DNA from 3 places in the Viridibacillus sp. KH_047 genome. Region 2 is predicted to be linked to each of the others. Evidence: riboswitches for the same ligand, from Rfam matches in the RefSeq annotation. Region 2 holds a riboswitch; each other region holds the start of a gene.
What was found. A riboswitch is a leader RNA that binds a small molecule or an ion and turns the genes downstream of it on or off. The one in region 2 is predicted to bind lysine.
Positions count from the first base shown of each region.

Region 1: linked by a shared signal. The riboswitch ahead of AC3IS5_RS20480 (transporter substrate-binding domain-containing protein) and the one ahead of AC3IS5_RS05075 (aspartate kinase) in region 2 are both predicted to bind lysine.
Region 3: linked by a shared signal. The riboswitch ahead of AC3IS5_RS19270 (amino acid permease) and the one ahead of AC3IS5_RS05075 (aspartate kinase) in region 2 are both predicted to bind lysine.

Region 1 covers NZ_CM174479.1:4,165,077-4,178,642, forward strand. Annotated here, with positions in the region: gene AC3IS5_RS20435 (cation:dicarboxylate symporter family transporter) at 1-1,230, opposite strand, end outside; gene AC3IS5_RS20440 (response regulator) at 1,385-2,281, opposite strand; gene AC3IS5_RS20445 (ATP-binding protein) at 2,284-3,552, opposite strand; gene AC3IS5_RS20450 (NAD(P)/FAD-dependent oxidoreductase) at 4,081-5,133, opposite strand; partial or broken gene AC3IS5_RS20455 (iron chelate uptake ABC transporter family permease subunit) at 5,402-5,743, shown strand; gene AC3IS5_RS20460 (YeiH family protein) at 5,984-6,985, opposite strand; gene AC3IS5_RS20465 (LysR family transcriptional regulator) at 7,097-7,987, shown strand; gene AC3IS5_RS20470 (amino acid ABC transporter ATP-binding protein) at 8,046-8,783, opposite strand; gene AC3IS5_RS20475 (amino acid ABC transporter permease) at 8,807-9,550, opposite strand; gene AC3IS5_RS20480 (transporter substrate-binding domain-containing protein) at 9,614-10,468, opposite strand; lysine riboswitch at 10,603-10,784, opposite strand; gene AC3IS5_RS20485 (hypothetical protein) at 10,899-12,347, opposite strand; gene AC3IS5_RS20490 (hypothetical protein) at 12,683-12,874, opposite strand; gene guaC (GMP reductase) at 13,398-13,566, shown strand, end outside.
Region 2 covers NZ_CM174479.1:1,010,593-1,024,158, forward strand. Annotated here, with positions in the region: gene uvrC (excinuclease ABC subunit UvrC) at 1-883, shown strand, start outside; lysine riboswitch at 943-1,124, shown strand; gene AC3IS5_RS05075 (aspartate kinase) at 1,248-2,480, shown strand; gene AC3IS5_RS05080 (YslB family protein) at 2,539-2,952, opposite strand; gene AC3IS5_RS05085 (succinate dehydrogenase cytochrome b558 subunit) at 3,225-3,833, shown strand; gene sdhA (succinate dehydrogenase flavoprotein subunit) at 3,896-5,653, shown strand; gene sdhB (succinate dehydrogenase iron-sulfur subunit) at 5,656-6,432, shown strand; gene AC3IS5_RS05100 (acyl-CoA thioesterase) at 6,594-7,037, shown strand; gene AC3IS5_RS05105 (helix-turn-helix domain-containing protein) at 7,113-7,334, shown strand; gene AC3IS5_RS05110 (MarR family winged helix-turn-helix transcriptional regulator) at 7,410-7,868, shown strand; gene racE (glutamate racemase) at 7,879-8,679, shown strand; gene rph (ribonuclease PH) at 8,766-9,527, shown strand; gene AC3IS5_RS05125 (XTP/dITP diphosphatase) at 9,524-10,126, shown strand; gene AC3IS5_RS05130 (metallophosphoesterase) at 10,130-10,642, shown strand; tRNA gene AC3IS5_RS05135 (tRNA-Arg) at 10,714-10,787, shown strand; gene AC3IS5_RS05140 (hypothetical protein) at 11,116-11,385, shown strand; gene AC3IS5_RS05145 (hypothetical protein) at 11,600-12,172, opposite strand; gene AC3IS5_RS05150 (hypothetical protein) at 12,156-12,950, opposite strand; gene AC3IS5_RS05155 (restriction endonuclease) at 12,978-13,566, opposite strand, start outside.
Region 3 covers NZ_CM174479.1:3,939,152-3,945,516, forward strand. Annotated here, with positions in the region: gene AC3IS5_RS19265 (acetyltransferase) at 238-426, shown strand; gene AC3IS5_RS19270 (amino acid permease) at 583-2,043, opposite strand; lysine riboswitch at 2,151-2,329, opposite strand; gene AC3IS5_RS19275 (aminoglycoside 6-adenylyltransferase) at 2,453-3,319, opposite strand; gene AC3IS5_RS19280 (CynX/NimT family MFS transporter) at 3,467-4,684, shown strand; gene AC3IS5_RS19285 (VOC family protein) at 4,841-5,650, opposite strand; gene AC3IS5_RS19290 (M20 metallopeptidase family protein) at 5,663-6,365, opposite strand, start outside.

The DNA of each region.
Region 1 (13,566 bases), 1.1 Mb from region 2:
ATAATCGAAGCGACCTTCCCATTTAGACATAACGATTGTAGCTAGAGAGTTACCAACTACATTTACAACTGTACGAGCCATATCAAGAATACGGTCGATACCAGCAATAAATGCTAAACCTTCTGGTGGTATACCTACAGTACCAAGAGTCGCTAATAATACAACAAAAGATACACCTGGTACGCCTGCAATACCTTTAGAAGTAACCATTAATACAAGTACTAATGTAATTTGATCCATAATAGTTAAATTAACATTATACATTTGAGCAATGAAAATTGCCGCAATCGCTTGGTATAGCGTAGAACCATCTAAGTTAAATGAATATCCCGTAGGTATTACAAAAGATACGACATCCTTCGGGCTACCGAATTTTTCCATTTTTTGCATCACTTTTGGTAATACGGTTTCAGAGCTTGAAGTAGAGTATGCTAAAATCAGCTCATCTTTTAATACTCTAAGCAAACGGAAAATATTGATACCAACAAGCTTAGCAATTGAACCTAATATCACGATAATAAAGAATATCATGGATGCATAAACTAAAATCGCCAATTTACCTAAAGGTATTAAGGACTCTAAACCGAATTTTGAAACGGTTATCCCGATTAATGCGAATACACCAAAAGGAGCAAATTTCATAACTGTGTTTGTTACCCAGAACATAGCGTCTGCTGTTCCTTGGAAGAAAGCAAGAACTGGTTTCCCTCTCTCACCAATAGAAGCTACACCAAGCCCAAATAATACAGAGAAGAAGATTATAGCTAACATATTCGTATTAGCCATAGCATCAATGATATTCGTTGGAACAATATTAATAATTGTATCAGCGAAACCATGACTTTGTACTTCTTCAGTTGTATGAAGATATTGAGAAATATCACCTTTAGTGATAGCACTCATATCCACACCAACACCAGGTTGGAATATATTTGCAACCAATAAACCAACAACAATTGCAATTGTTGTTACAACTTCAAAGTAAATAAGCGTTTTTACACCTAATTTACCAAGTTGTTTCATGTCACCTGTTCCAGCAACACCTAAAATTAATGTAGATACAATAATCGGTACAACGATCATTTTGATCATATTCAAGAATATCGTACCAATTGGTTGTAAATAAGTTTCAACCTTTGGATTACCGTAGAAGATTGCACCTACTGTAACACCTAAAACAAGTCCGATCAATATTTGAACAGCTAAACTTATCTTAAATTTTTTCTTCATCAATAAGTCACCCCTTTGTTCTGTTTTACTTTTTACAGAAAAAGCCTTATTCACATTTTATTAACGACTTATCAAATCCGACAGAATCCGACATTTATTTAATTAAAAAATTTTGAAATAAGAAATTTTATTGTTTTTCCGCTAACTATTTTACCTATTTAGGTGGATGATGATACTTCTCTAAAGACTCTACATATAACACTTGTAAGAACTTCTTCACATTCACTTTTATCTTCCTAGTCATCTTAGAATCCTCTTGAATCGAACGCATACATGTTCGAATTTCTGAGAACTCAAAGTAGCGCGGAGCATAATATTCAAACTCAGGATTTGTATAATCGACAACACCCAAAGTTGCTAAATTATTCATTGCGGCCAATATCGTTCTACGTATTCGTTGCTCAATGGCCTTACTTTCTTTCATTATCTCAACACCGTTAGTCTTTGTTTCAGATGCAAGTTCCTCATACAAATCCTTTAAAGCTGGCAATTGCATGGAAGATTCACTACGATTAATCAGCAATTCCATGATGCTTAGAATGTCGTCACTTCCTACTTCTCCCACAATGCCCATATCATTTAAAATGGATAAAACTACATCTCTTATAGTTCGATGTGTTTCTTCTTTCGTGGTCTCTTCAAAGTTTACTAATGACTCACGAATCGTGAGCAGCGATCGTTTTAGTAAAAAGCGCTCTGCTGTTTTTTTTAGGACACTTTGCACTTCCACGCGATTGATGGGTTTATGGATAAAGAACTCCACGTCTTTTTCGTATGCTTGCCCCACCATTTCCTTATTCACGACTTGTGAAATCATCACAAAATGACCTTTAAATCCTTGTTTTCTCAATTGTTCTATTGTTTCAATACCATCTAAAATCGGCATTAATAAATCGATTAATACAAGATCAGGATGACTTGACAAAATAAGTGGCAATGCACTTTCTCCACTATCAGCCTCCCCAATTACTACCCCCAAATCACCTTCAATAATTATTTGCTTCAGCATTCGGCGGCTAGCTGCATCATCGTCTACTATAAAATAACGCAGGATTATTCAACTCTCTTTCGAATATTCTTCGTTGGTATTTCGATCCAAAAAATTAAGCCACTCTCAAAATTTCTAACAGAAATATCCCCTTCAAGCATTTGTACAATTTCGCGCACGTGAGATAAACCAATCCCAGTTGCTGCAACACCTTGCTTATTGTATTTAGTGGTAAATCCTGGTTCGAAAATAAAACCTAAATCCTCTTTAAATATACCCTTGCCAGAATCACTTACTTTAAAGCATGTCTTCTTTTCTATATCAAATACCTCAATTGAAATCTCACCAACATCATCTATTGCCTCAACCGCATTTGCTACAAGATTATTGAGCATAGCTAATAACGGAATTTGTTGATTCGTTTCAAAATCAGTGGATACTTTCACATGAAAAACAATTTGTTTACCTAATAACTCACTATATTTCGTATTGGCTGTTGTAACGAAATCAAGTAAATTCGATAAAAAATATACATCATTTGTTTTTTGAAGCGTGATGTTCGATAAACCCGAGAATATACGCTGAGCATCTTTCTTTACTTCATGAATTTCCTGGGCAATATGCAAAGCCTTCACACTTAGCTCTCTTTGCTCAATGTCCTTTAATTTACGATATAGATCATAGCTAGAAGCTGTAATTTTCTCTATATGATTCATTGATTTTTGCAAATATAACGTCTCTACATATAAACCTGAGTCAACCGTTAGCTTTTCCTCTAAGCGTTTATGCTGCTCGGAAATAACGACCGAACTATATAAACCTACGACAAAAAAGCTTCTTAATAAAGCAACTGCACTTAATAGTCCTAGATCATATAAATCAATACTCGTTTCTGCTATTAAGAAAGAGCGAATAATATGCTCCGCACTATTCCCTATAATTTCAAGTAGTGTGGCATATATACCTAAGCGCAATGGTTTATCTTGATACTTTTCAACACCAAATATTCGAAAACCACTAGAAAAAATAAAATAATAAATAAAGGCTGGAGCATTTTGCTTTAAGCTTTCAGCAAAATCAAATAAATTAAATGCTACATCATTCATAATTCGGAATAAAACTACAGTTAACCCCGTAACAATCCCAGCCCTTATAATCGCATAAGGCGGTCGAATTAATATAAGTAAAAGGAACATAATGCTTCCAAGACCAAATCGAAAATTCTCTCCATTGAAAGGTGCCACTTTTATCTCACTGCTAATAGCTGTCAAAATAGCGATGAGAATTATCCATATCAGCTCGGACTTCTTCCATTTAGTACTTAAATTGTTCATTAGAACTCTCCTAAGATAAATTACCAATAAAATGAATTTGCTTAAAAATCTTTATTTTATGAAAACGTAATCACTAGGCCATTTTACCATTGTTCTATTTACAAGGAAAAACATTTACTTAATGCTCTTCTTATATTAAGAAAATAATCTTTGAGTTAAACAGAAAATGCGGTCAATCTAAGGGATATGAGGACTTAAGTTGTTTGTTACTAAACTGGTTAAATTCTTAATATTTTTCTCCACAGATATTAAATCCAAACTCCAAGGGGATGAGTAGAAAAAGTTAAGTACTAAATCTCAATTTAGAGAAAGATGGCTGCTTATGCAGTTAGATTGGTCACTTATGGTTAAGGAAATACCTTCATATAAAAAGCATTGTTTCTTCATATTAATTTAAACTTTTGATTAGCTTCCTTTTATAAAAAATAAAAACCCGATTAAGCAGTCAGCAGATGCACTGGCTTTATCGGGTTTCATTTTTTCTACTCTATATAATTGGTTGGCTAGTAGTAATGATATCAACATACTTTAACATTCCATCATTTTTGCAATTAACTTCCGATTACGTTTTTTAAACAACTCGTTATGTGAAGAAACCATTCCAACACCATTTGCTTCAGGTTCGATATACTTCTTCGCCTTATTCACCGCATTTGCTGCATCTTGGAATGCGCCAGCAATTAAATTCACTTTACCTTCATATTTCACAATATCACCTGCAGCATATAGACCTGATACTGATGACTCTCCAGAAGAGTTGCTTTCAATATAAAAGTTATCCGCGATATCAATTTCAACTTCGCTATTTTGAAGTAAAGACGCATCTTGTTCAAAACCATGATTAATAATAACTTCATCTACTTCTAAATACTCTACTTCATCACTTTGATGATTTGTTAATTCTACTTTTTTAATTATTTCTCGATTATCATTAGCAATAAATTTTGTAATAGATGTGTTAAAGAAGGATGTAACTGTGCTTTCTAATAAATGATTCACTTGTGATTCATGTCCATTTAGTTGATCTTTTCGATATGTTAAATACACCTTTTTTGCTATTGGCTCTAATTCATTTGCCCAGTCAATCGCTGAATTACCACCGCCAGAAATGATGACTGTTTTATCTTTGAAGCGTTGAATGGATTTTACTGTGTAATTCAAGTTTGATACTTCAAATTTCTCCGCACCTTCAAGTTGAATTTTCGTTGGGTTCAAAATACCACTTCCAACTGCAACTATTATGGTTTTGGAGTAATGCTTGTTTCCTGAAGCTGTTGTTAATTCAAAAAGATTCCCATCATTTTTTTCAATGGATTCTACTTTTTCATTTAATACGACAGTTGGATTAAACGTTAATCCTTGTTCAACTAATTGCTCAATCAATTGCTCTCCAGGAAGCGGCTTATGCCCACCTACATCCCATATCATTTTTTCTGGATAAACATGTAGTTTCCCACCTAAACAAGGTTGATATTCAATGATCTTCGTTTTCATTTCACGTAATCCACTATAAAAAGTTGAATATAATCCTGCTGGTCCTCCACCAATGACCGTCACATCGTATAACTCTTCTAGCTCCATATATTAACACTCCTAATTAGTATTAAATAATTTATTTATTTATTTATTTATTTATTTATGTATCTATCTATTGTGAGCATTTCAAAAAATTAATTGACTTTAAGTATCATTGACCTTATATTAAGCACGTGCAATGACATTGAAAGTCATTCTCAATTATAAACTATTAATTTTATTTTGCAAACGGAGGTTAGTCATATCATGGTTCGCCTATATACAGATGACTTAAGCATTGGTTATGGTGACCGTTTAATTCAAAGAATTGAGATGGGGAAATGATTGGGCATTTGTTTGGGCAATTTTGCCTTGGCTTTCACTTGAGAAAGAAAGAATTGTCTTACTGTTAACTGCTGTAGCTTTAACTGCTTCTGCGGTTTCAGTGACCGGCGGTATTGTCTTCATTGGTCTTTTGTCCCCTCATATTGCAAAAGCTTTAGTAGGACCAAGAAATCAATTATTTATACCCCTAGCTATTTTAACAGGTGGTTGGCTATTACTACTTGCCGATACTATAGGTCGTAATATTATAGGCTTCAGTAGCATTCCAGCAGGTATAATCGTATCTCTAATTGGGGCACCGTACTTCATTTACCTGTTATTTAAAAAATAGACTTAAACCTCTCATTTAAGAGCACTTAAAACTGTAGACAAACTCGAAGAATTTCGAATTTGCCTACAGTCTTTTTCTTTTATAATAAATATGGATGAATACTACCTTTGATTTCCCCTACGTGCGGACGCTTTCTGCGGGCTGTGCCCTCCGCTCCAATCAACTAAATACATAAATATTACAGTCTACATATGACTCACCACTACCAATTTCCCAACTGAAAGCAGTAATGGCAGGGCATTAAAGCAAAATGAGTATTAGGATCAACGCGAAAATAATTTGGAATAGACCAATACCACCTGCATATGCAGATAATTTCCATCCATGCTGTGTTAAATCTTTTATATTAACGCTCATACCAATGCCTGCAAGCGCCGTTATTTCCAAATAGTTACCAAAAACTTTGGTCGGATGTGTAATTGATGCTGGAAATAAAACAATACTATTGATTACACACAATAATAAAAACCCTGCTACATACCAAGGAACAATTGAACGTATGTTGAATTTTCTTTTAGTGGCCTCTTGAGCTTCTTGATTTGCCATCTTTATGCGTTTTAGAACAAACACGACTAATGCTAAGAAAATGATTCTGCTGATCTTAAAAATTTCTGCCTGATCTTTCACTGCTTCGCCAACTATGCTCCCACTGGCAACTACTTGCCCTACGGATTGTAACGTCCCACCAATCAGAGCTGAAGATGGCAGTACATTATTATGAAAAACTGTACTTGTGATTACAGGTAAAAGAATCATCATTACTGTACCTAGTAAATTAACAATTGTTATAGATACAGCCATATCTGATGTTTTTGCATTAATTGCTGGTGCTGTTGAAGCAATTGCTGAAGACCCACAAACGGCATTACCACTCGACATCAATAAACGAAAGTCCTCACCAAAACTTAATTTTTTTCCCAACCAAATGACAAAGGCAATTGTCCCAGCCATTTGAATAAGAATAAAAGAGATACCTGTTAGCCCAATATTAAATAAAGAATTAAATGTCAACGTTGCTCCCAATAAAATAATTGAATAGTATAGTAGGTTACTTTCTGAAAACTTTATTCCTGGTCTTAACCTCGAGTTAGACCCAAACTTTAAATTACCGACCAAAATACCAATTAAAATAGCAAATAACCCACTGCCTAAACTCGGAAAGAAACGACCAAATACCATTCCAATAAAAGCGATAATAATACAAATAATCAATCCAGGTAGAACATTTATTATTTTCCTCATTTTTTAACCTCATTTATTTTGTTTGTACGTAAACTTTACCGGAGAACTAATAATCAGTAAAATACAGATAAGTAATTATGACTATTAGTATTTCTAATAAGGAGGAATTTAATGTATTACGATGCTTTAAAGACATTCGTTGCTTTAGCGGATATAAAAAATTTCACGAAAACAGCTGAATACCTCCACATTTCTCAACCTAGCGTTAGTTTACACATAAAAAATTTAGAAACTGAATTTAATACACAGTTGTTTTTACGCTCACCTAAATCGCTGAAAATTACCCCTTCTGGTGAAATTCTCTATGACCGCGCTAAACAAATGTTAGCCATTTATGATCAGACCAAATCGGATATTCTAACACTTCAAAATGAAATTAATGGAAAACTGCTGATTGGCGCAAGCTTTACCATTGGCGAATACGTACTACCTTCATTACTCGTTACTTTACAGCAAAAATACCCTGAACTTGACCTGGAAGTAATAATAGGAAATACCGATGAAGTTGTCGAAGCTGTTCAATTGCTGAAGGTAGATATAGGCTTGATTGAAGGTCAAACAACCAATAAAGAATTAATTGTAGAACCATTTATGGAAGACGAGTTAATGTTAGTCGCATCTCCTTCGCATGTACTTGCCCAAAAAGAAAGCATAACGATTCAAGATTTACATAATCACACATGGCTAACTCGCGAAGAAGGATCAGGTACTCGTAATTACTTACTTCATGTACTAGAATCTAATAGTATTAATATTAAATCGCTCATCTCCATTAGCAGCAATCAAGGATTAAAAGAATTTATGACGCAAGGAATTGATGGTCTTACACTACTATCAAAGAGTGTTATTGAACATGAATTAAAAAGAGGAACACTCGCTGTTATCCAATTAGAAGACCGTATATTTAAACGGAGTTTTTCCTATGTATATTCACCTATTATGGGGAGTAAAAAGAATACCTCCATGTTCATAAAAGAAATCAACAATAAGTGGCATATATAAAAAGCCGGTTCTTACATCAAACGAATGATGTGGAGAACGGCTTTCTTATTCAATACCCCTATTGTTTAAACGTACGTTTTAGAAATGCCTTTGTACGCTCATTTTGTGGATGGTTAAAGATTTGCTCTGGTGAACCTTCTTCCACTATGACCCCTTTATCCATGAAAACAACACGATCTGAAACTTCTCGTGCAAATTCCATTTCATGTGTCACGATTAGCATCGTAAGACCTGTACCTGCTAATTCCTTCATAACCTTTAGAACTTCTCCAACCATTTCTGGGTCAAGTGCAGAAGTTGGTTCATCAAAAAGTAAAACATCTGGTTCCATAGACAGCGCTCTAGCAATAGCAACACGTTGTTTTTGACCACCTGATAATTGGTGTGGCTTTGCATTGACATAACGATCCAAACCTACAACCTTCAAGTACTTCATAGCAACATTCTCAGCATCATTTTTAGAACGTTTTAAAACCTTTGTTTGACCGACAATACAATTTGTTAATACATTAAGGTTATTAAACAAATTGAATGATTGGAATACCATACCAAGTTTTGTTCGATAATTATTAATATTATGGTTGTTATCTAGAATATTTTCACCTTGATAAATAATCTGTCCTCCACTTGGTATTTCTAATAAGTTAATACAACGTAGAAGCGTAGATTTCCCTGATCCTGAAGATCCGATGACACAGACAACTTCCCCTTTGTTTACAGAGAAATCAATGTCTTTAAGAACTTCATTAGTGCCAAAGGATTTGCTTAAATGTTGTATCTCGATTACATTTTTCATAAGTCTATCTCCTTTGCACACAATCATGCTTTTCCACCTTCTACTTGAGCTAAATCATCAAGCATTTGATAGTTTTGTGGACCATCTAATCGTTTTTCAATGTAACGTAAAATACGTGTAATCGTAATCGTCATGATTAAATATAATACACACGCTACGAAGAACGATTCGAAGTAACGGAAGTTGTTTCCTGCAATCGATTTTGTTTGGAAATATAATTCAGTTACACTAATGACATTCAATACAGATGAATCCTTAATATTAATAACAAATTGGTTACCTGTTGCAGGTAAAATGTTGCGCGCAACTTGTGGTAGCACTACATGAATCATGGTTTGCCAATGACTCATACCAATCGCTTGTGCCGCTTCAAATTGACCTTTATCAACAGCTGTTATACCACCACGTACAATTTCAGCCATATACGCGCCGGTGTTAATAGAAATAACTAAAACTGCTGCAAATGTACGATTCATATCTATATCAAATGCTTGAGCAGAACCATAAAAGATTACCATTGCTTGTACAATCATTGGCGTTCCTCGGAAAAATTCCACATAGATTGCTAAAATTACATTAATAAACTTCAGGAATAATCTCTTTATACCTCGCTCTGGCTTTGGTATCGTATTTATTACACCAATTAATAATCCGATAATAGCACCAAAAATTGTACCAAAAACAGCAACTAATAATGTCATCCATGCCCCGCGAAGGAACATTTCCCAGTTTTCAGTCACTATGCTTATAATCCAATCAATACTCATTATGTTCCTCCTTCAAAAGCAATAATACCGACTGTTTTATATGCAGCCGGTATCCGACATACATTATTTTGCAGCTGGTTGATTTTTAATCGCTGAATTCATGATTTCCGTACGTTCTTCTTCGGAGATACCTTTTAAAATTTCATTTATTTTATCTTTTAATTTGCTCCCTTTTTGAATACCAACAGCAACTGCTGTATCTTCTTCCGATGCCTTAAAACTATCTGTAAATTCAACCATTACAAATTTGTCATTTGCAGTAGAAGAACTGATACCTTCTGGACGTTCAGATAAATAACCGTCAATAACACCTGATTCTAAAGCTACACGCATTGAAGGGAAATTATCCATTGCCGTTTGTTTTTTAACACCTTTAATTTGGTCTAATACTGCATATTGCGTTGTATTCAACTGAGCAGTAATTTTCGCACCACTAAAATCTTGAATAGATGTAGCTTTTTCATATTTGCTGCCTTTTTTAACGACCATTACAAATTCAGATTTGTAGTAGTTATCCGAGAAATCAATTGTCTTTTTACGTTTTGCAGTTGGCGACATACCTGCCATAATTGCATCAATTTTGCCAGAAGTTAATGATGGTACTAGACCATCCCACTCTGTTTTTACAATCACTAATTCTTTACCTAATGCATCTGCCACACGTTTGGCAATTTCAACATCATAACCGCCAGCATATTCAGAGTTACCGTCAATTTTCACACCGCCTTTTGAATCGTCTTTTTGTGTCCAGTTAAACGGAGGGTATCCCGCTTCCATCCCCACTTTGAATATTTCCTTTTTTGTTTCCCCTTTAGTAGATTCACCTGATCCTGAATCCGTTTCCTTTCCCCCACAACCTGCTAATAGTAAAATTGATAATAGCATCATGCTTGAAAGAAATAACCATGTTTTTTTCATAATATGTTTCCCCCTTAGTCAATATCCATATTCTCCTTAAAAATACTAAAAAAGGCTAATATACGTATAAAAAATGCGGCCTAAGATGAACTTAGGTCGCTTTGTATATTAGCCCAAACACCCTACTTTACCCTAAAAGAGATAGCACAACTCAATAAACTGGGAGGTTTATTGAGACAGTCCTGCAGCTATTAACTACAGACCCAGCAAGTAATAACGAGTATTTTACAAACTTCGGCGACATCTCCTTCTCCATAGCTTCATAGTTTCTCAAGCTCCACTATAGACTAATAGATATCGCGCCTCTACCTCAACTATTGGAAAGTGAGGTTGTATTCAATTATCATTGTTCACAGTCTACAGTACCAAACTTTCACTGTCAACGAAAATTTAGTTGAATATTCAGAATACTTATCCTTACAACTAATTTTCAGCCTCTAACAATATCTGATTCAGTGTACGTAACTTCACCTGTTGCAGCATTAATCTTATCAATTACACCATTTTCAGAAGGGGTGTTAATAGAGTAATTTAAGCTATAAATTTTCATTTCATCATCTTCATCTATCTCTTCAAAACGTGAAAGTTTCATCTGCAAACTCTGTTTATATATAGCATCCCCTTCTTCCAATGTAATCATTGGTGTAGTATTAATACCTCGAATAGCCTCCATATTTATTGCGCTATACAGACATGAACGAATTATTCCTGTATGCATACCTACCTCAATTAGGACGGAGTATTTGTCTAATTTGTATTCACGGAAAAATGGGATAAAAGTAAACATAGTCGTTGGCTCATCTTCATGTTCGTCTGCATGCTCGTCTGCATCATATTCATCCACATTGAAGAAATCCTCATCTGTATCATCATCAAATTCTTCTGTATCATCATTCGAAACAGATTGTTCTTCTAGCATATATTTATGGTGTATATCACCAGCAATAATCTCTAAAAATTGCATTGCATTGTCTTTCAATTGCTCAAAAGGTAACTCAGTCTTTGCTTCTGTATCCCATTCCACATTAGATTCATAGTTAGCACCCGCATCATCAAAATGTAGCACTTCGATTACAACTTCCGCATCTTCACCTTTTTCATCTAACTCTTCCGCATCATACCAATATAAATTACCCTCTTCTTCACGTAATAAATATTGATCAGTTACACCTAATAACTTTGGCAATGACTTTGTCACTTGAACAGGTGTAATAGCAAATTGTTCAAGCTGTGATTCACTGAACAACTGACTTGCTTTTTGAACTTCCCCATCAACAGTAACACCTATATAATCTCGAATTGGTTGATAAACTAATTCAAATTCCCCTTGCTCTTCATTTTCTTCGATTCCTAATTCCACTAATGTTTCTTTACATAAAATTTCTCTTGCTTCATTTTCTGTTACTTCTACTTTTGGATATGTAAGTTGATAATACTCTTGGAATATAGTAGCCGCTGTAATAGTACCGTATGAATTGATCTCTATAACTGCACCAGAATTAGGTAAAGGGAGTTTTAGTTTTTTATCTATAGCTTCATAAACTACTAAATATTCACCTTCGCCAATCTCAGAGAAATTACTAAATTGTACTACTTCACGGCCGAAATCCTTCACAAAGGACTCTGTAATATGTAAAATTTCATCCATCCCAAGTTCTTCTAGACTTTCTAACTCTACATCGCAATTTTCTACTAATTTATCAAAATCAATATTGATGTTTGTCAGCTCTTTATCGTCCGTTACTTCAATATAACCGTAATTGACATCATTTCGTGCATCCAGTACTTCAATACTATCTTCCATTGTTTCATCTTCATTGATCACAATGGAAGGTTGTCCAATTAAATATTTCTTTAATTTCATTTCTATCTCTATCATACGATGCTCCCTTTCAAGAAATGTATTATTGTTACTATAATATTAACTTCTTAAACAGTGAATTACTATCAAATAGAACATAATATAAAAAAATAAACTACAAATAACGTCATATTTCTAATTTAACAGAAAAAAAAACAAAAAAAAGAAAAAAGACCCGTATTTCGCAAGCCTTTTTTCCTGTCATTATCCAATTAAAACTAAATTAACCCTTAAATATATTCTGTATAAGAGAACTCTCCAATAAGTAGATATTCCTACAAAAATTATATTAAATTTATCTTTTTAGTCTTTTATTACGTTATTGATACTCAAATATATATCAAAAAATGTTCTTAGTATTTTGGGTCATCTAACGCTTGATAGTCTTGTTGATATTTACCGCCATCAGCAACTTCTGCATGATATAAAGCTTTCAAGGCATAGTTTTTTTCAAGATCCAAAGACTTTTTCAATTCTTTAAATTTTGTATGCAATTCTTTGTTTTCATTAATTAATTGTTGCATTTGTGATTTAATGTATTTCAAAGATTTTCATCTCCTTTCAGATGGTTAATCTATTTATTCAGTATACCACTAATCGTAATGCTTTTTAATGTCCATAATTTGCTTAAATTAAAAGCGATAAATATGACATCCGAAGAAAAGAAATAATTATAAGTTGAATTTGGTGAAATTATTTCAAAGTAACTATCAGTGTTGGAACACAGATTATACTACTAAAAAGCTTTTAATAAATATGAATATAAACAGCGATTTACAAACTACTCTCTAAAACTTCAATGTATATTTCATCAAGATTTCCTAATGCTACTCTTAATAAAAATCATCGTTTGAAATTAAAGGATTCTCTCCCTTAAGAATCCCTAACATCAAACACTGTTTTTTAACTTCCCTACAAAATTTTTTTATGAGTATTTCTTGAATTTCTACAGAAAAAAATGAAAACGCTTATTATTTTTTGACATAAGACCAAAAATGATGTAAATTACTAAAAGGCGAACGTTTTATTTACTTAAATAATTATTATTCGGTTTTAGGAGTGTGTTTTATGGAAAATGTATTTGATTACGAAGATATTCAATTGGTTCCAGCAAAATGTATAGTAAATAGTAGATCTGAATGTGACACATCAGTTACTTTAGGTGAACATACATTTAAATTACCGGTAGTACCTGCAAATATGCAAACAATTATTGACGAAAAAGTAGCCATTCAAT
Region 2 (13,566 bases):
AGAACATATCAAGCCGAAGGAAATCTTCATACCTACGAATATTGAAGGGGACCTTCTAGCTACAGTACTTGATGTAAAAGTGACGATTCCTCAAAGGGGAAAGAAAAAAGAACTTGTTGATTTAGCGAGTAAAAATGCACAAATTGCTATCTCTGAGAAATTCCAGTTACTTGAGCGTCAAGAAAAAAGGACAATAGGTGCCTGCGAAGAATTGGGAAATGCGATGAATATTGCGACACCGCTTCGCATAGAATCATTTGATAACTCCCATATTTTTGGTGCGGACGCCGTTTCAGCGATGGTTGTTTTTATTGACGGTAAGCCGAGCAAAAAGGATTATCGAAAATATAAAATTCAAGTTGCTGCAAAGCACGACGATTACGGAGCAATGCGAGAAGTCATTCGCCGAAGATATACTCGTGTATTAAGAGATGGCTTACCCTTACCCGATTTAATCGTTATTGATGGTGGGAAAGGACAAATGGAAGTGGCAAGAGAAATCTTAGAAGATGAGCTTGGTTTAGATATTCCTATTGCAGGTTTGGCAAAAGATGATAAACACCAAACTTCTCAATTGCTGTATGGCTCGCCGCCAGAAATTATTCCGTTGAAGAGAACGAGTGAAGCATTTTATCTTTTACAAAGAATTCAAGATGAAGTTCACCGTTTTGCTATTACCTTCCATCGCCAATTACATGAGAAGAATGCCATTACATCTGTTCTCGATGAAATTGAAGGAATTGGTCCGAAACGTAAGCAGCAGCTTCTCAAACAATTTGGATCTGTTAAAAAAATTCGTGAGGCATCCTATGAAGAGTTAATTGCTGCGAATGTACCAAAAAAACTAGCTCATACCATATTTACTTATTTTTCTGAAAAATAAATTGCAGTAATCTGAAAATTATGTTAAAGTAACATTACTATTATAAATAATCACTAATTAGTGATGATAGAGGCGCGGATTTCAAGAGTAATCAGCAAGAGGATGAATAGATCCTATGACTGCTGATGAAAGGGGAGGCCGCCGAAGTGATAAATTGACTATTTCAAATTTATTACTGGTTCTACATTTAACAAGTGTAGAATTGTCAGATCCGTTTCGGTTCTGGAGGGCTATCTCACATGAATGTTCTTTTGAACGTGCATGCTACGAGGCGGCTTTTCACACGGAAACGTGTGGAAGGCTGCTTTTTTCATAAGATGTCATTGTGATACGGTCGTCATAACAAATAAGGGAGAGGTTATGAGTGAGTTGTTTAGTTTTTAAATTTGGTGGTACATCAGTTGCAACGATTGAACGCGTATTGCATGTGGCAAAGCGCATTCAGAAAGAGAAAGATAAGGGCTATGACATTGTCGTTGTTGTTTCAGCAATGGGTAAAACGACGGATAAGTTAGTAGAGATGGCACATGAAGTAATGCCAAATCCATCGAAGCGTGAAATGGATACGCTCTTAACAACTGGTGAGCAGGTGACTATCTCATTATTAACGATTGCATTGCAAAGTTTAGGGTTATCAGCGCAGTCTTTCACTGGTTGGCAAGCTGGTATCTTAACGGAAGGGATTCCAAGTGATTCCCGCATTGTTGAAATCCAATCTGAAAATGTGCAAAAAGCATTGGATAAAGGCCAAGTTGCGGTAGTTGCAGGTTTCCAAGGAATCGATAGTAATAACAATATTACAACTCTAGGTCGCGGAGGATCAGATACAACAGCAGTTGCTTTAGCTGCAGCATTAGGTGCCGAGCGCTGTGATATTTATACAGATGTTGATGGTGTGTACACTTCAGATCCACGTTATGTTCCAAAAGCTCGCAAACTACAGGAACTGTCATATGATGAAATGTTAGAATTAGCAAATTTAGGAGCAGGTGTCTTACATCCACGTGCCGTAGAGTTTGCAAAAAACTACAAGATCCCATTAGCAGTTCGCTCTAGTTATGTAGACGATGAAGGAACAATTATGAAGGAGGAAGTTGAAGTGGAAAAAGATTTAGTTGTACGTGGAGTAGCGTTTATGTCAGATATTGTTCGTGTAACGGTAGGATACGAGGGGAATTATAAAGGTTCTTTAGTCAATATTTTCACGGTTTTAGCTGATAATCATATAAATGTTGATATTATCGTTCAAACTATACTCGAAGGGATAGAGCCTTCAGTATCATTTACTATTACGAAAGAAAATTTAGCAGATACCGCTCGAGTATTAGAAGCAAATAAATCTAAAATTGGTTATTGTCATGTGAATTATGAAGAGGACGTAGCTAAGGTATCGATTGTAGGTTCTGGTATGGTGTCTAATCCTGGCGTAGCCGCAAAAATGTTCGATCGCTTACATAAAGAAAACATTACATTGAAAATGGTAAGTACTTCTGAAATAAAAATTTCTGTTGTCATTCCACAAGAATCGATGTTGTTAACTGCAAACGCATTACATGATGAATTTGAGTTGGCAGCTAGTCTAGCAATTCAAGTTTAATCATAAAATAAAAAGAAGCTGACTAGCCATCTTGAACAGATATTTAGTCAGCTTCTTTTTATAGTTTGTCTTTTAAATCCCATTTAACATGGAATCGTACAAGCCCACGTTTTGCTTTCTTTTCGTCGTAGCATTCTGTTAAGAAACCACTGATTTTCTCTTGTTGAGCTGCTAGGAAGCCACTTTCAAGACGGAAGCAGCGTTTGTCAAATTGCATAGCCTCAGGATCTCCAGTGAGAGTATAAAACGTTTCATCTTTAGATTGTTTTTCTATAGAAAGCTCTCCCCATCCGGCTTCTTGAAAAAATGAAACAGCTTCTTCCATGCTGTATAAAGGAAACTTGCGTGCTAACTCTTTGCCGCACCAATATAGGATATCTTCCTCGTTTTTTCCAAGAACAGACGAGAGAACGTGATCTCTGATTAGTTCGTAACCAAATAATGGGAAGTGTTGAGTGTTAGTAGATGACATGATTTGCCTTCTTTCATTTAATTTTGTCTAATTTTTGTCAGAGTTAGAGAATAGCGTTTTCTAGTAGAATATTTATGTATTTACGAGAAAAAAGCATGATTTAAAGGTATCTAGAAATAGTGCTAGTTACCTTGACGCTCTGCCATGATGAGAGTACAATGAACTTGTCATAATATTGTACCATGATGAAATATGCAGTCAATGGATACCGCGTTGGAAAGCGTTGGTAGTTGTTCGTCTGTCTATTTTCAGTATTAAGGGGGGTAACAGTTTTGTCGAAAGATCGAGAGTTTTATTGGCGTCGACTGCATTCACTTCTTGGAATTATTCCAGTTGGACTGTTCTTGACGCAACACTTGTTTATTAACTTTACAGCAACAAAAGGTGCAGAATCATTTAACACAGCAAGTGAATTTATGGGGAGTCTCCCATTCTTATGGGCTCTAGAATGGATTGTGATTTACATTCCATTAATGTTCCATGCTTTTTATGGTGTGTACATAGCCTTCACTGGGCAACCAAACACTAAACGTTTTAGCACTTTCCGTAACTGGATGTACGTATTGCAACGTTTCACAGGAGTATTCCTAGTTGTGTTTATCGCATGGCATATTTTCCAAACTCGTATCCAAAAAGCACTTGGAACTGAAGTTGATTACAACATGATGGCAGATGTTCTATCTAATCCTTGGATGGTAGCATTCTATATCGCTGGTATTATTTCAGCAACTTTCCACTTAGCTAACGGTGTTTGGGCATTCCTAGTAAGTTGGGGAATTACTCAATCTCCAAAATCTCAAAAAATCGCAACATATGTTACTATTTTAATTTTCTTAGTGTTATCTGTAGTCGGCGTATCGGCTTTACTTGCATTCGTATAAGGCAGTGCACTTAAAATCATGTAAGCGCTTGATTACTAATTGAAAGAGGAGTGAGAAATATCATGGCTAAAAGCAAATTGATAGTCGTTGGCGGCGGTCTTGCTGGTTTAATGGCTACTATGAAAGCAGCCGAAATGGGCACAGAAGTTGAATTATTCTCATTAGTACCAGTAAAACGCTCACACTCTGTTTGTGCACAGGGCGGAATCAACGGTGCTGTTAATACAAAAGGTGAAGGGGATTCTCCATGGATCCACTTTGATGATACAGTTTACGGTGGGGACTTCTTAGCGAACCAACCACCAGTAAAAGCAATGGCTGATGCGGCACCAGGAATCATCCATTTATTTGACCGTATGGGTGTTATGTTCAACCGTACACCAGAAGGTTTATTAGATTTCCGTCGTTTCGGTGGTACATTAATGCACCGTACAGCATTTGCTGGTGCGACAACAGGTCAACAACTTCTATACGCTCTAGACGAACAAGTTCGTAAATGGGAAGTAGAAGGCTTAGTAACAAAATACGAAGGTTGGGAATTCTTAGGACTAGTTCTTGATGACGAAGGCGTATGTAAAGGGATTAAAGCACAAAACCTTACAACTCACGAAATCAAAGCATTCCGTTCTGACGCAGTGATCATGGCAAGTGGTGGTCCTGGTATTATCTTCGGTAAATCAACAAACTCAATGATTAACACTGGTTCGGCAGCATCTATCGTTTATCAACAAGGTGCTAAATACGCGAACGGTGAGTTCATCCAAATTCACCCTACAGCAATTCCTGGTGACGATAAACTTCGTCTAATGTCAGAATCTGCTCGTGGTGAAGGTGGCCGTATTTGGACTTACAAAGACGGTAAACCTTGGTACTTCTTAGAAGAAAAATATCCTGCATACGGTAACTTAGTGCCACGTGATATTGCAACACGTGAAATCTTTGACGTTTGTATTAACCAAAAACTTGGTGTCAACGGTGAAAACGTTGTTTATCTAGATCTTTCTCACAAAGATCCACATGAACTTGACATTAAGCTTGGTGGTATCATTGAAATCTACCAAAAATTCGTAGGTGACGATCCACATAAAGTACCTATGAAGATCTTCCCAGCAGTTCATTATTCTATGGGCGGTCTATGGGTAGATTACGATCAACATACAACTATTCCAGGTCTATTTGCTGCAGGTGAATGTGATTACTCTCAACACGGTGGTAACCGTTTAGGAGCTAACTCATTATTATCAGCTATCTATGGTGGTAGTATTGCAGGACCAAACGCTGTTAACTACATCAAAGGTCTTGAAAAACATGTAGAAGATCTTCCTTCTTCAATTTACGATTCCGCAGTTGCTGAAGAACAGCAAAAATGGGATGATACATTGAAATTAGACGGTAACGAAAATGCATACCTACTTCACAAAGAACTTGGTGAATGGATGACAGCTAACGCTACTGTTGTACGTTTCAACGATAAATTAAGAGCAACAGACAATAAAATCATGGAATTACAAGAACGTTATAACAACATCAACATTAACGATACTGCTAAATGGAGTAACCAAGGTGTACAATTCACTCGTCAGTTGAAAAACATGATGGCTCTTGCTCGTGTTATTACTTTAGGTGCGTTAAATCGTGATGAAAGTCGTGGGGCACACTATAAACCAGACTTCCCAGAACGTGATGATGAAAACTTCTTGAAAACAACTATCGCGGAATTCACTCCATCTACTGAGCCTAAATTAAGCTACGAAGAAGTTGATGTTTCGTTAATTCCACCACGTAAACGTGACTATTCTGCAAAGAAAGGGGATAAATAATCATGGGACAAGCAGTTGAAACGAAATATATTAGTGTAGAAATTGAACGTCAAGATACAACGGATTCACAACCATATTGGGAAAAATTCAACGTACCTTACCGTCATGGTATGAACGTAATTTCTATATTAATGGAAATTCAACGTAATCCAGTAACTGCTGATGGTAAAAATACATCTCCAGTTTCATGGGACATGAGCTGCCTTGAAGAAGTTTGTGGTGCATGTTCAATGGTTATTAACGGTCGTCCTCGTCAATCATGTTCAGCGTTAGTTGACCAACTAGAACAACCAATTAAATTACAACCAATGAGCACTTTCCCTGTCATTCGTGACCTGCAAATCGACCGTAGCCGCATGTTTGATTCACTTAAAAAAGTGAAAGCATGGGTTCCAATCGATGGTTCTTATGATCTTGGTGAAGGTCCACGTATGCCAGAGCGCAAACGTGAATGGGCTTATGAATTATCTAAATGTATGACTTGTGGTGTTTGTCTTGAAGCATGTCCTAACGTGAATACTCATTCTGATTTCATGGGACCAGCTCCACTTTCACAAGTACGTTTATTTAATGCTCACCCAACAGGTGCAATGAACAAAGACGAGCGTCTAGCGGCAATCATGGGCGAAGGCGGTCTTGCTAACTGTGGTAATTCTCAAAACTGTGTAGTAGCATGTCCAAAAGGTATTCCTTTGACTACTTCTATCGCATCTTTGAACCGTGCTACTACAGTACAAATGTTCAAAAACTTCTTTGGTTCTGACCATATGGTTGACTAATCTATTATTGAAAAGTAACAGATTAGAAACTTTTAAAACAGCTTCACACTTTTGTGTGAAGCTGTTTTTGTGTTATTTATAGAATGTTTGTCCGTGTTTATCATTGGTATTTTCTGTTATAATTAAATGAATAACTGTTCATTTTCAAAGGGGGAAATACTATGCAATCATCATACATTAGTAATATGGAAGAATGGAAAAAGGGGTTTTCGTTTTCAGTACCTGTGCAAGTAAGGTTTTCAGAGACTGATATGTTTGGACATATGAATAATACAGTGCCAATCACATATTTTGAATATGCACGAATCGAATTTTTAAAGTATCTTGGTTTTATGGGAAAATGGATGCAAGTAGATGAAGAAGCCATTCCTGTTGTGGCAGATATTCAATGTGATTATGTGAAGCAAGTGTACTTTGAGGAGCAATTGAATATTTTTGTGAAAATAGAGAATATCGGCAACTCATCATTAGATCTACATTATTTGGCAATCAATAATAAGGAAGAGATGTGCTTTACAGGACGCGGAACCATTGTGCAAATGAACCGTCAAACTGGGAAGTCTATAAGGTGGAATGAATCACAATTACAGAGTGTTCAAGTATAAAATTTGAATAGCCGTCACCGCTTTGCCACTTCCGACATACGCTACATGGAAGAGGGGATTGGAGGGCCGCGTGTGATGAGTCATTCACATCATCGTTCATTGTTAACAAAGCGTGAACGGGAAATTTTTCAATTACTTGTAAAAGACTTTTCGACAAAGGAAATAGCCACACAACTTCACATCAGTGAAAAAACTGTGCGCAATCATATTTCCAATACTATCCAGAAACTCGGTGTGTCAGGCCGTGCACAAGCGATGATTGAGCTTCTTCGTCTAGGAGAATTGTCTTTAGGATGAATGTGCTCTTGCCATTTTCGTCAAAACACTTCACAATAAAGGGATAAGTAATCCTTTTGAGGAGTGAAGGTTCACATGACAAATCAAGATCCAAAGTCCACACATGATGCTGAACAAGTAGCATTTTTGGAAAAAGAGCTTCGACATATTTCGGCATTAATTAAGCAGAAGGGTCGAGAAATATTAAGTAACTATACAATTACACCTCCGCAATTCATTGCGTTACAATGGCTTCATGAGATTGGTGACATGACAATTGGAGATTTATCAAATAAAATGTATTTAGCGTTTAGCACGACGACTGATTTAGTCGATCGCATGGAAAAAAATGCGCTTGTTAAACGTGTACGTGACAATGAGGATCGTCGAGTTGTTCGAATCCATCTATTAGAAGAAGGCGAACGTATAATTGAAGAAGTGATTGTAAAACGTCAAAAATACTTAAACGACATCGTAACAGATTTTAGTAAAACAGAAGTACTAGAATTATCAAGATTATTACACAAACTATATAACGAAATGAACCAGGATTGAGGCGGTTAACGTGAATGCTCCCATCGGAGTGATTGATTCAGGTGTTGGTGGACTAACCGTTGTAAAAGAAATGCTACGATTACTACCGAACGAATCCATATATTATATTGGTGATACAGCAAGATGCCCGTATGGACCACGTTCACAAGAACAAGTGAGAACCTTTACATGGCAAATGGCGGACGCATTGTCGAAAATGAATATTAAAATGCTTGTCATTGCTTGCAACACCGCAACTGCAGTTGCTTTAGAAAGCTTGCAAAAGAAATGTCCTTTCCCAGTTATCGGTGTTATTAACCCAGGTGCTAGAGCAGCGATTAAAGCGACGAAAAGCCATGACATTGTAGTCCTTGGTACAGAGGGCACAGTGAAGAGTGGTGCATATGATGAGGCGCTCTATTCACTTTCATCATCTAGTAGAGTAACATCACTAGCTTGCCCGTCATTTGTTCCTTTAGTGGAAAGTGGCGAGTACGAAGGGGAATTTGCTGACCAGTTAGTAAAAGAAAGTTTACAACCATTACATCAAACAAGTTTTGATACGGTTATTTTAGGCTGTACACATTATCCACTTATTCAGCGGAATATTGAACAGACTGTAGGTGAACACGTTCAAGTTGTGTCTTCAGCAGAAGAAACAGCTAAGGACGTCCAAAATCTACTGAGTTATCATCATATAGCAAGAAAGGAACAATTAGCACCAGAGCACCGTTTCTATACGACGGGCTCGGTGCCGATGTTCCAATTAATTGCGAATAAATGGCTACCACTTCAGAAGATACAAGTGAAAAGAATTACTTTAAAAAAGTAATAGCGTAAATAATATAGTAAAAGCCCGAAATGATGGACATTTCGGGGTTTTACTATGAATAAAAACAACATAATTGGAGGTACATCATGACAAGAAATGATGGACGTAAAAAAGACGAGCTAAGACCGATTCAAATGGACAAGGACTATTTAATGCACCCGGAAGGCTCTGTTTTAATAACAGTTGGGAATACGAAAGTCATTTGTAATGCAACGATTGAAGAAAAAGTACCACCATTTATGCGAGGAGAAGGAAAAGGTTGGGTAACAGCAGAGTATTCAATGTTACCAAGAGCAACTGAATCACGAACTCGTCGCGAAGCATCAGCAGGTAAAATTGGCGGTCGTACAATGGAAATCCAACGTTTAATTGGACGAGCTTTACGCGCAGTTGTAGATTTAGAAAAACTTGGAGAAAGAACGATTTGGATCGACTGTGATGTCATTCAAGCAGATGGAGGCACGCGTACAGCTTCTATTACTGGTGCGTTTGTAGCAATGGCAGATGCAGTGGCGAAACTACAAGACGCAGGTAAAATTACGCACTACCCATTAAAAGACTTCCTAGCAGCAACAAGTGTAGGTATCGCAGCAGAAGAGGGTGCTATTTTAGATTTAAATTATCTTGAAGACTCGGCGGCAGAAGTGGATATGAATATTGTTCAAACAGGTAAAGGACAATTTGTAGAGCTACAAGGTACTGGAGAAGAATCTACATTCACTCGTGAACAATTAAATGAGCTTTTAGCATTAGGCGAAATAGGTGTTCAACAATTAATCAATGCTCAAAAAGAAGTGTTAGGTGAAGTAGCACTACGCATTGAACGTAATTTGGAGGCAGTAAAATGAAACAAGTCGTAATCGCAACGAAAAATAAAGGGAAAGCGAAGGATTTTGAAGCAATTTTCGGTCCTTTAGGCTTTGAAGTCGTAACATTATTTGATGTAGCACCTGACTTAGAAATTGAAGAAACAGGGACAACTTTCGAAGAGAATGCCATTCTAAAAGCTGAAACAGTAGCTAACTTACTTGGCAAAATTGTCATTGCGGATGATAGTGGCCTACAAATTGATGCATTAAACGGTGAACCCGGCGTTTATTCAGCGCGCTATGCAGGCGATCACGATGATGAGGCAAATATGCAAAAGGCATTGAAAAACCTTGAAGGCGTAAAAGAAGAAGATCGTACAGCACGCTTCTGTTGTGCACTAGCTATCGCGGGACCAAATCAAGAAACAACTACTGTTTTTGGTACTTGCGAAGGCTTGATTTTAACAGAAAAACGCGGTACAAATGGTTTCGGTTATGACCCAATCTTCTTTGTTCCACAACTTAACAAAGCCATGGCAGAGCTAACACCTGCTGAAAAAGGAGCCATTTCTCACCGAGGTAATGCCATTCGCCTTTTAGCGGATCAATTGCCAACTTGGGTATCAGAAGTGGAGTGATAAATGATGAGAATTCTAGTAATGAGTGACACTCACAGTGACGATACAGTTATAGAACAAGTCGTTTCGAATGTTCAGGATATCGATGCTGTGTTCCATTGCGGTGATAGTGAACTATCTTTTAATGCTGATGAATTACGTAATATGTACAAAGTAAGAGGGAATTGCGATTACGATAAGCAATTTCCAGACGACGTTATTGAAGAAATAGATGGGCAAAAGATCTATATGACACACGGTCATTTATATAATGTCAAACTGACTCTATTACCACTTTCATATCGTGCGGCAGAAGTAGGCGCTAACCTCGTGTTATTTGGCCACTCACACGTGCTAGGAGCGGAATTAATAGATGATACGCTATTTGTTAACCCAGGAAGCCTTCGCATGCCTAGAGGGCGTAAAGAAAAGAGCTATGCAATTATCGATTTCGACGGTACACAGTGGCAAGTCACATTCAAAACAGAAACAAATGAAATCATTACACAAGAGAATTTTTCTATTTTAAAAAAATAATGTTGACACTTTCAAATATCTGATATATACTAAGTATTGTCTTTCCCGTTGGAACGCGGGATTGCACATTTGTCTCAGTAGCTCAGCTGGATAGAGCAGCGCCCTTCTAAGGCGTCGGTCGGGGGTTCGAATCCCTCCTGGGACGTAATAGATATACACTGTGTACGTTTGTATAACAGTGTATATAAAAATTAGGGATCAGGTCAGGGCTTCGGTCATTGAATCTGAATCCTTTTTTTGTTACCACATTATTTTACGTATACGAACTAGATTATCTTCTAATTTATTTGAATAGGTTAGAAGTTTATAAATAGTCGTTAGATACGTCTGAAGGTTAGATTCAATTTAAAAGAGCCAAGCTCATTTTTTATTATTTTCATTGCTGAATGAATATAGGGTATACTTTTATAGTCCTATAATTGCAGATAAAGTAGGAACTAAAAATTAATTGAAAGTTTTATTGGAGGTTTATTATGAATTACATAATCAGTAACAAACAAGTATTTGAACAGGCACAACTACGTCCGGTTTCAGACGTTCAGTTTAGTGAAGAAGAACTTCAAAATGGTATGAAGTTAGCTGTCTCTAAGGTTGATGAGACCCTCTCTTTGTATTTAGTAGATGTAGACGGGCAGAAGAAATTTGATGTCCGTTGGGATGATTCGTCCGAACTTTTCAACGGCTGGTATTCTGCTTGGGATAATTTCTCTTGGTGCCTAAATATAGTTAATAGTCAAAAATGATCGATTAAATAATATCAACTAAAAACGAACATGCATTTTATACCTTTATCCAATTCTAAAGAGGTTATATACCGTATGTTCATATTTACTACCTATAAATGATTAAAAAAGAGGTGAGGGATTACCAATAATACAGTAATCCTTCGCCTCTTTTTCTGTCTTCTTTCCCTTCATCCAAAATGTATCCATTTTGGAGATCAATTATCAATATGTATTATAAATTATCAAATCCATTAAAAATGATATCTCCAACCGTTTGCGCGTTAATATTGATTAATGGGCATTGTACTGTCGTTACTTTCTCAAGACCCCAATAATATCTTTCACCAATTTCAGAGCTTAGTGGTGTAGCGATGCTTATACCTCCAGATGATTCAATACTCATGTATTGCTTATTACGTGTTGGGTTATAAAAACGCCAATGATTAGCTGGAGAACAGCCAGAGCTCCAAGAAGTGATGTCTTTAAAATCAAATTTAGATAAATAAACAGTAGGTTCTAGTGAATTTTCGTTATTAAACAATTCTATTTCTAAAGCAAAAATAGAACCGTTACGCCATTCGTTTTCAAGCTCAATATCCTGCTCCTTTTGGAAAAGTAAAATAAAGTCCTGAATATACCAACCATTTGTATGGTTATCCGATTTATAACGAAGGAATTTGTCTGTAGAAACAACATATTTGTGTTCGGTAGCAATTTGTTTACAGTACTCAAAAAGTTTTTGTATATTTTCATAAGTTTGATGTACTACTTTAAATGCATTTTGTATATTAGCTGATGAATTCATAAAATTGATCTCCTTTTACAATTGTATTAGTAGTGAATTCGAATAATAACTCTTGTTTATGTGGGTTAAATTTATAGCCATTTAGATTATCAATCATTAATTCTGGTGAAATTTCAAATGACTCAAATCGCTCGAAGCCTTTTCTTTTTAAGAGATTTAATAAATCCTGAATGATTAATTGATGAAATGATTCAGAAACAGATAAGTTTATCAATTCAGAGTAAATGGTCTGCCAAGAGATATAACCCAGTATTACATCAGGGTGAATAATTGCAGGTTTACGAGCAATAACATCATTATAAATATTTTCACATGATGGTTCGGTAGCGATAAATAGTAAAACCTTTCTCTTATTACGACCTTTTTTATCCACAATACGAGACTCTCTAGCAAGCTGATTGCGGCTTTCTATCAATTGCATCTCGTGAATTTGATCAAGTAGTTCATCGCTGTACTCACTATCTTCAGAAGAAAGTCCACTTAAATATTTCACTTCAATACCTATAATTATTTCATCAAATTCAATTAATACATCAATTTCACCTTCTGAATCGTATGGCCAAAAAGTAATAGAATCATCCCAATATGTTTTGTCCATTTTTGAAAATATAGGTTTTAGGCTATTGGGCTTTATGGCGTTTGAAAGTATTACGCCTAATCCAATATTAAAAGGTAAATAGCGTAATGTTCCAAAGAACTGTCCAGTCAAATTGTCTTCTAGTCGCTCGGAAAGATTAGAGCCACTACGGCTTATTTTCCCGTGTATTTCTGCAATCATAATTTTATCTCCCGTCTTAAGAATTATTCATTCCTCAAAAAAATCCAAATCCATCTTTTTAATCACATATACTTCTTCTTTAGACACGCCAACATCATATTTAAACATTAAATCAGTTAATTGCTCGCCATCAATTAGAATGACAGTTTTCTCAATGTTTTCAGCATAGTCTCGAGCATCTTTTGTGAAACGAGTTGTTGTGATAAAAATACCTTTTGATGCTTTCATACCTACTAAGCTACCTACAAATGCTTGAATATTGGGACGTGACACGCTGTTTTCTTTTTTCCAACGTTTTGCTTGTAAGTAAATTTTATCGAGTCCAAGAACATCCTCTTTTATAACCCCATCAATACCACCATCTCCAGATTTACCGACAGCTCTTCCGGCATCATTGACAGAACCACCGTAACCCATAGCTACTATTAAGTCGACAATGAGTCGTTCAAAAAATGCTGGAGAGCATTCTAGGATTTTATCTAATAATGAATCCTGAAGTTCATTTTTAAGAATATTAAAATTGTTATTAATCATTTCTAAAGGTGTTTTATCATTATTTACATCAACTTTAGAAGTTGGTAACTCAGGTGATGACTTTGTGACATTGATAAACGAA
Region 3 (6,365 bases), 1.3 Mb from region 2:
TAGAATGTTCCTATTATAGCACTCAAATTTTGAATTTCAATCCTTACAAATAATGAAAGACTATTCAATCTTTTTCGTGTTTTTAAAGCACTAAAACAAAAGGAACTATGTGGTATTTAACTAGTTCCATCTATTTAAATATTCCATTTATTTCAGCTCAGCACATTAGAACTTATGCTATAATTCTACTCAAGGTATTTTACAAAAAATACAATTTCAAGGAGTTGGAGATGAGGTATGGGTAAATGTCCTAAATGTGACGGAAACGAAATGAAAAAAGGAGTACTTCACAGTGGTGCTGTAATTCTTCAAATGGTTCCAGCAAATAATATCAGAGGCAAATCTTCACCTGTATCAGCTGAGTATTGTAATGATTGTGGATACATTGAAACTTTTTATGTCACTGAGCCTAAGAATTTGCAATAGCTTTTCTTATTCCACTATTGATTAATATGTCATTCAGATAATTTATTGCTTTACTCCCTATAAACACATTCATGAATTTGTTTATAATTGCAATTGGGTGTGAATTAATAAAACAAAAAAACTACGCAGCTTAGAGGCTACGTAGTTCTTTTTTAGTTAACGGTGACTATCAAAGTCACAATCTTCTAGTTTGACGATTTTCGTTTTATGAACAATTTTATAGCCAAACCAAATAGCTAAGAAAATTGGCAATCCGATATATGAAACAAGGATACCGTACCAGTCGATATGATCACCTGTGAATGCTGTATAGTTTTGTCCAACAACAACGATTGCACAAAGTACAAAGGCAAAGATCGGACCGAATGGGAACCATTTTGCTTTATAAGGTAATTCGTTTAAATCGCGACCTTGTACAATATAGGCTTTACGGAATCTGTAATGACTTACTGCAATCCCTAACCAAGCTACAAATCCACACATACCTGATGCATTTAACAACCAAATGTAGACAACACCATCACCAAAGAATGATGCGATGAATGATACACAAGCAACTAAACAAGTTGCCACTAACGCAGCCATCGGAATACCGCGTTTGTTTAGTTTAGTAAACATTTTAGGCGCTTTACCATCTTTAGCAAGCTCCCAAAGCATACGTGATGAAGCATATAAACCAGAGTTTCCTGATGATAAAATCGCTGTTAAAATGATCGCATTCATAATTGAAGCTGCAAACGCGATTCCTGCATTTTCAAATACTAAAGTAAACGGACTTACTGTAATATCACTACTAGCTAAACGTTCATCAGTAAATGGAATTAATAAGCCAATCGCTAAAATCGCTAAAATGTAGAATAACAGAATACGCCAGAAAACTTGACGAACAGCTTTCGGAATATTCTTTCCTGGATCTTCAGTTTCACCAGCAGTAATTCCTAGTAGTTCTGTTCCTTGGAATGAGAAACCTGCTGCTAAGAAGATACCAAACATTGCGAAGAAACCACCATGGAATGGACCATCTTCAATGAAGAAGTTTTTGAATCCAACTGGGTCATGTCCACCCATTAAACCAAATACCATCAAGAAGCTGACGATGATAAAGACGACAATTGTAACGACTTTAATAAGTGAAAACCAATATTCACTTTCACCAAAGCTTTTAATCGATAAGACATTCAAAGTGAAGATGATTACTAAAAATCCTGCGGTCCAGACGAATGATGATACATCAGGGAACCAAAATTTCATAATTAATGATACAGCTGCAATTTCAGCTGCGATTGTAATTGCCCAGTTATACCAGTAGTTCCAACCAAGAGCAAAACCTAGCGCTGGGTCAACGAATTTAGATGCGTAAGTACTAAACGAACCTGATACAGGCATAAATGCTGCCATTTCCCCTAAGCTTGTCATTAAGAAGAACACCATAATACCAATTAAAGAATATGCTAATAACGCTCCACCTGGACCCGCTTCGTGGATAGCTCCACCACTTGCTAAGAACAGCCCTGTACCGATTGTTCCTCCAAGTGAAATCATCGTCACATGACGACTTTTCAATCCTCTATTAAGACCTTGCGTTTCTACGCTTTGGCCGTTATTTTTATTACTCATTAAGAATCTCCTCTTTCCATTTTTCATTGCAAGAAGGTTAACTTGATGTCATAAAAAATACCATCACAAGGAATATGCGATGGTATCAAAACATGCCCATCAACCTTGATAAAGATAGCTCAACACGCCCGCTAAGACGTGACAGTTCTGCACCTTTCGGCAACAGCCCCAATGATTATAAGAAAAAGCTTATAAACACTTCGGCGATATTCCCTTTCAAATAGAATCACTGACGCTTTTCGCCTCATCCATTTTACTTTTTAATACCGCGACCTCTACCTCATCGAATGGATGAGGCATTGCAATATATTAATTTAATATGCCCCTATTATAATACAAGAGAGTTCTATGTTCAAGATGTAAATTTTCTTGAATATTAAAACATTTTAAGTTAATGTTTGTTAAATCTTCAAAATATTACTTCAGTATCACTCGGTAGCGTTTGAATATGCTTTAAATAATTGAGCACTTTAACACCTTCTTCATAACTTTGGAATGAAAGCATGCTAGCAACATTTGTTGCTGTACTTTGAAATAAATCACACATAGTAAATAGTGCTTGCCATGCTGAATCATAGCTAGCATTATTATATGTTGCAAGTAACTGCTCCCACATCTCTTTTGGTAATAGGTACTCAAGGTCCTTGCCGTTTTTACCAACACTTCTAGAAAAGTCTGTTTGCACTCCGACTTGCCATGAAAGCATTTGAATAAGCATTTCACGCGTATTATTAAAATGTGCTTGTGCATAGAGCATCTCTTTTCTCCATAATCCTTTCGCAATATATGTAGCAACCCACCAAAATTCATTACAACAATCTTTATAATGTTCTTCTGTTGGGCATTGTACCCAGTAATTGACGTCCGTTGGTAGAGGGAGTTTAGGGAGTGACCCATCTTTATCTAACAAGATTGTAGTTAAACTGTCTTCTTTACAATATGCTTCTTGTTCTTCGACAGGGATAAGCATCAAATCAATTCGGTTCCCATCCGAAAATTGCATCAAATATGTATAGCGCCCGCCAAGCTCAGGTTTAAACAACACCATATCTTCTGGCGTTTGCATAATGATCCTCTCTCCAAAAATATCTACCCAATGAGGATTGTTAGTAAATGATTTGATATCCGTCACAATATAAACGATATCAAAATCTTGAAAGGGATCCTTTTTTACATTTATATTTGTTCTTGAACCATTCATACAAACTGCACGTACTCGCTCATCATTTTCCGCTACATCTAGGATTAAATCCATCATTTGTTGCGCTGTTCTCATCATCAATACCCCCGTATTAAATTGGTGATTTTATTTTAAGCCATCTTATTAGGATTATCCATTTTCTTTGATATAATTAACCTTTGTCAATTAGTAGGTTTAAAATATTATAAGATTCATAAATATATATAATAGGAGGCGTTACAATTGGCAACAAATCAAGCTGTTCAAAATAGCAACAAGCTAAAATGGAATCGTAATGTTTGGTTACTTGTAATTGGGATTATTTTCATCGCTTCTACATTACGTGCTCCTTTAACATCTGTAGGTCCAATCATTTCATTTATTCGTGATGGCCTACATATTTCAAATGTATTAGCAGGATTTATCACAACGATTCCCTTACTTGCTTTTGCTGTTATTTCACCATTTGCGCCAAAATTTTCAAAGCGCTTTGGCATAGAACGTACTTTACTATTCTCAACAGCATTACTAGCTATAGGAATTCTTACTCGATCTTTAGGAACGACATCCATGCTGTTATTAGGTACATCCCTAATTGGTGTCGCAATTGCTTTTGGAAATGTACTATTACCAAGCTTAATTAAATTGAAATTCCCTTTACAAGTTGGATTATTAACAGGGTTATTCACAGTCTCTATGAATATATCGGCTAGCTTAGCAGCTGGGATTAGTTATCCGCTCGCTAGTGGTGAATTCGGTTGGAAAATTGCACTTGGTATTTGGTTCATTTTAGCGGTTATTGCCTTTATTGTTTGGCTTCCACAAATCCGCAAACCTAAGTCAGAAGTGAAAAGTGCCACTCAAACTAAGAAAGAACAAGTCCCACTTTGGAAATCTCCCCTTACTTGGACCGTTACATTAGCAATGGGTTTCCAATCTCTTATCTTCTATACAACCGCTGCTTGGATTCCTGAAATGCTGCAATCACAAGGTATGAGTGCTAATACAGCTGGATGGATGTTCTCCTTTATGCAGTTCTCACAATTGCCTGCAACGTTTATCATTCCTATTATTGCAGGTCGTAGAAAAGATCAACGTCCTCTTGTTGCAGTATACGGCATTCTTTATATAGTAGGATTTGGTGGTATTTTAGCTGGATGGACTTCATTGACAGTATTATGGATGATATTGCTAGGACTTGCAGGTGGTGCATCATTTAGTTTAGCGATGATGTTCTTCTCACTTCGTACGCGTACAGCTGATGAAGCGGCTGAATTATCAGGTACTGCTCAATCATTCGGTTATTTATTAGCGGCAGTTGGCCCTGTACTATTTGGCTTTATCCATGATATTTCAAATAGTTGGACAACAGCCAACTTCCTATTCCTTATTACTGTAGTATTATTAGTGTCAGCTGGTATGCATGCTGCAAAAGAAGGTTATGTTACACCTGAAAAGTAGAGATGAATCCGAGCTTATAATGGCTCGGATTTTTTCGTATTGTTAACTTAAAACTACATTATCCTAACCATACTAGTCATAGAAAAAAGCTATTACGCAGTCTCAATCACTGCATAATAGCTTCTCTAGATTTATCGGTGCACTAATCTATATAACTTATTTCTCAAAATGATAACGACCATTTAACAATTCAAATGTAGCAGGTTCTTTAGCTCCTGAGAAATTCACTTGGAATGGACATTCTCCTAGTTCTGCTAATACTTTTGCAACAACTCCCTCTCCAATAGGGCTAGCAAAGTATAAGTCACCGCCAGCTAATGTAAGAACCTGTATAATAGCATTCAACTCCGGATCGACATACGCTTCTGCAAACTCTAACCCTAAATATCGAGACCATTTTTCAGCAGTTTTTTCAGCATCTATTACTGCAAAAGTAACACCTGCAAAGTCCAACTTTTCTGGTTGCTTTCCAATGACTCCTTTTTCAACTTGCTCCTGTCTACGCTTATCATCATTGTCATCCCATTGAATAATAAATGGCAATTGAAGAGAGTCATTTTCTTCTCCAGCGTAAAGTAATTGCCAGCTTATAATACTGCCATCCGGTCGTTTTCTATTCATTGGCACTGGACCATTTACTGATAAACCTTGCTCTTTCAAACGCTCTGCTATACCTTCAATATCCGTTGTGCGAATTGCAAATCTTACGAAACCTTCTGTGAAATCATTATTTACTACTGTTTCAATAAGGCTGTGATGCAAATGCTCTGCCCCAGTTACTAGCTCTCTGTCGTATGTACCAAGGTACTCTATATAACTTAGATCAAAGTAACTAAGTGCATTGTACGTTCCGCGTCCTTCATGTACGCCACCTTCAACAGCATGAATTCCTTGGTTTTGTAATGATTGTATTACTTCTTTTGGTTCCTCTACAAAATGTACTACGTGATCAAAAGATAATGTCATGTTCAAGTCCCCTTATTTAAATAAATAATGTGAAACGATTTTCACAAATGCTTTCTCTATTGTTAATAACGCTCTTTCATCAAAATCGAATTTCGGATGATGATGTGCAAAATGAGTGCGTTCGTCGTCATTCTGTGATCCTGCTTTAAAATAAGTACCTGGCTTTTCATTTAAAAAGTACGCAAAATCCTCTCCACCCATTGACGGTTCAAATTCAATCACCGATTCAGTACCAAATTCCCTTTCAAATAAATCTTTCACAAGAGCAGTTTCAGCCGGATGATTGTATAAAGCTGGATAGCCGTGTAAATAATCAATTTCATATGTGGCATGTGCTGATTCCGTTATGCCTTTGACGATTGAGTAGATTTCTTCTTTTACCTTATTACGAACTTCATCCGTCATTGTGCGAACCGTTCCTTCAATAAGTGCCGAATCTGCAATAATATTAAAAGCACTTCCTGCATGGAATACACCGACTGTCACTACCGCTGCATCAAATGGATTTAAGCGACGACTGACAATTTTCTGCAACGCTCCAACGATTTCGCTACCCACAACAATTGAGTCGATGGATTGTTGTGGTTTCGCACCATGGCCACCTAGTCCTTGAATTTTAATCGCAAATTTATCAACTGCAGCCATTTTAAAACCATCCCCAACAGATACCTTTCCAACTGGTGAACCCGAATCTAAATGCGCGCCAAATACATAA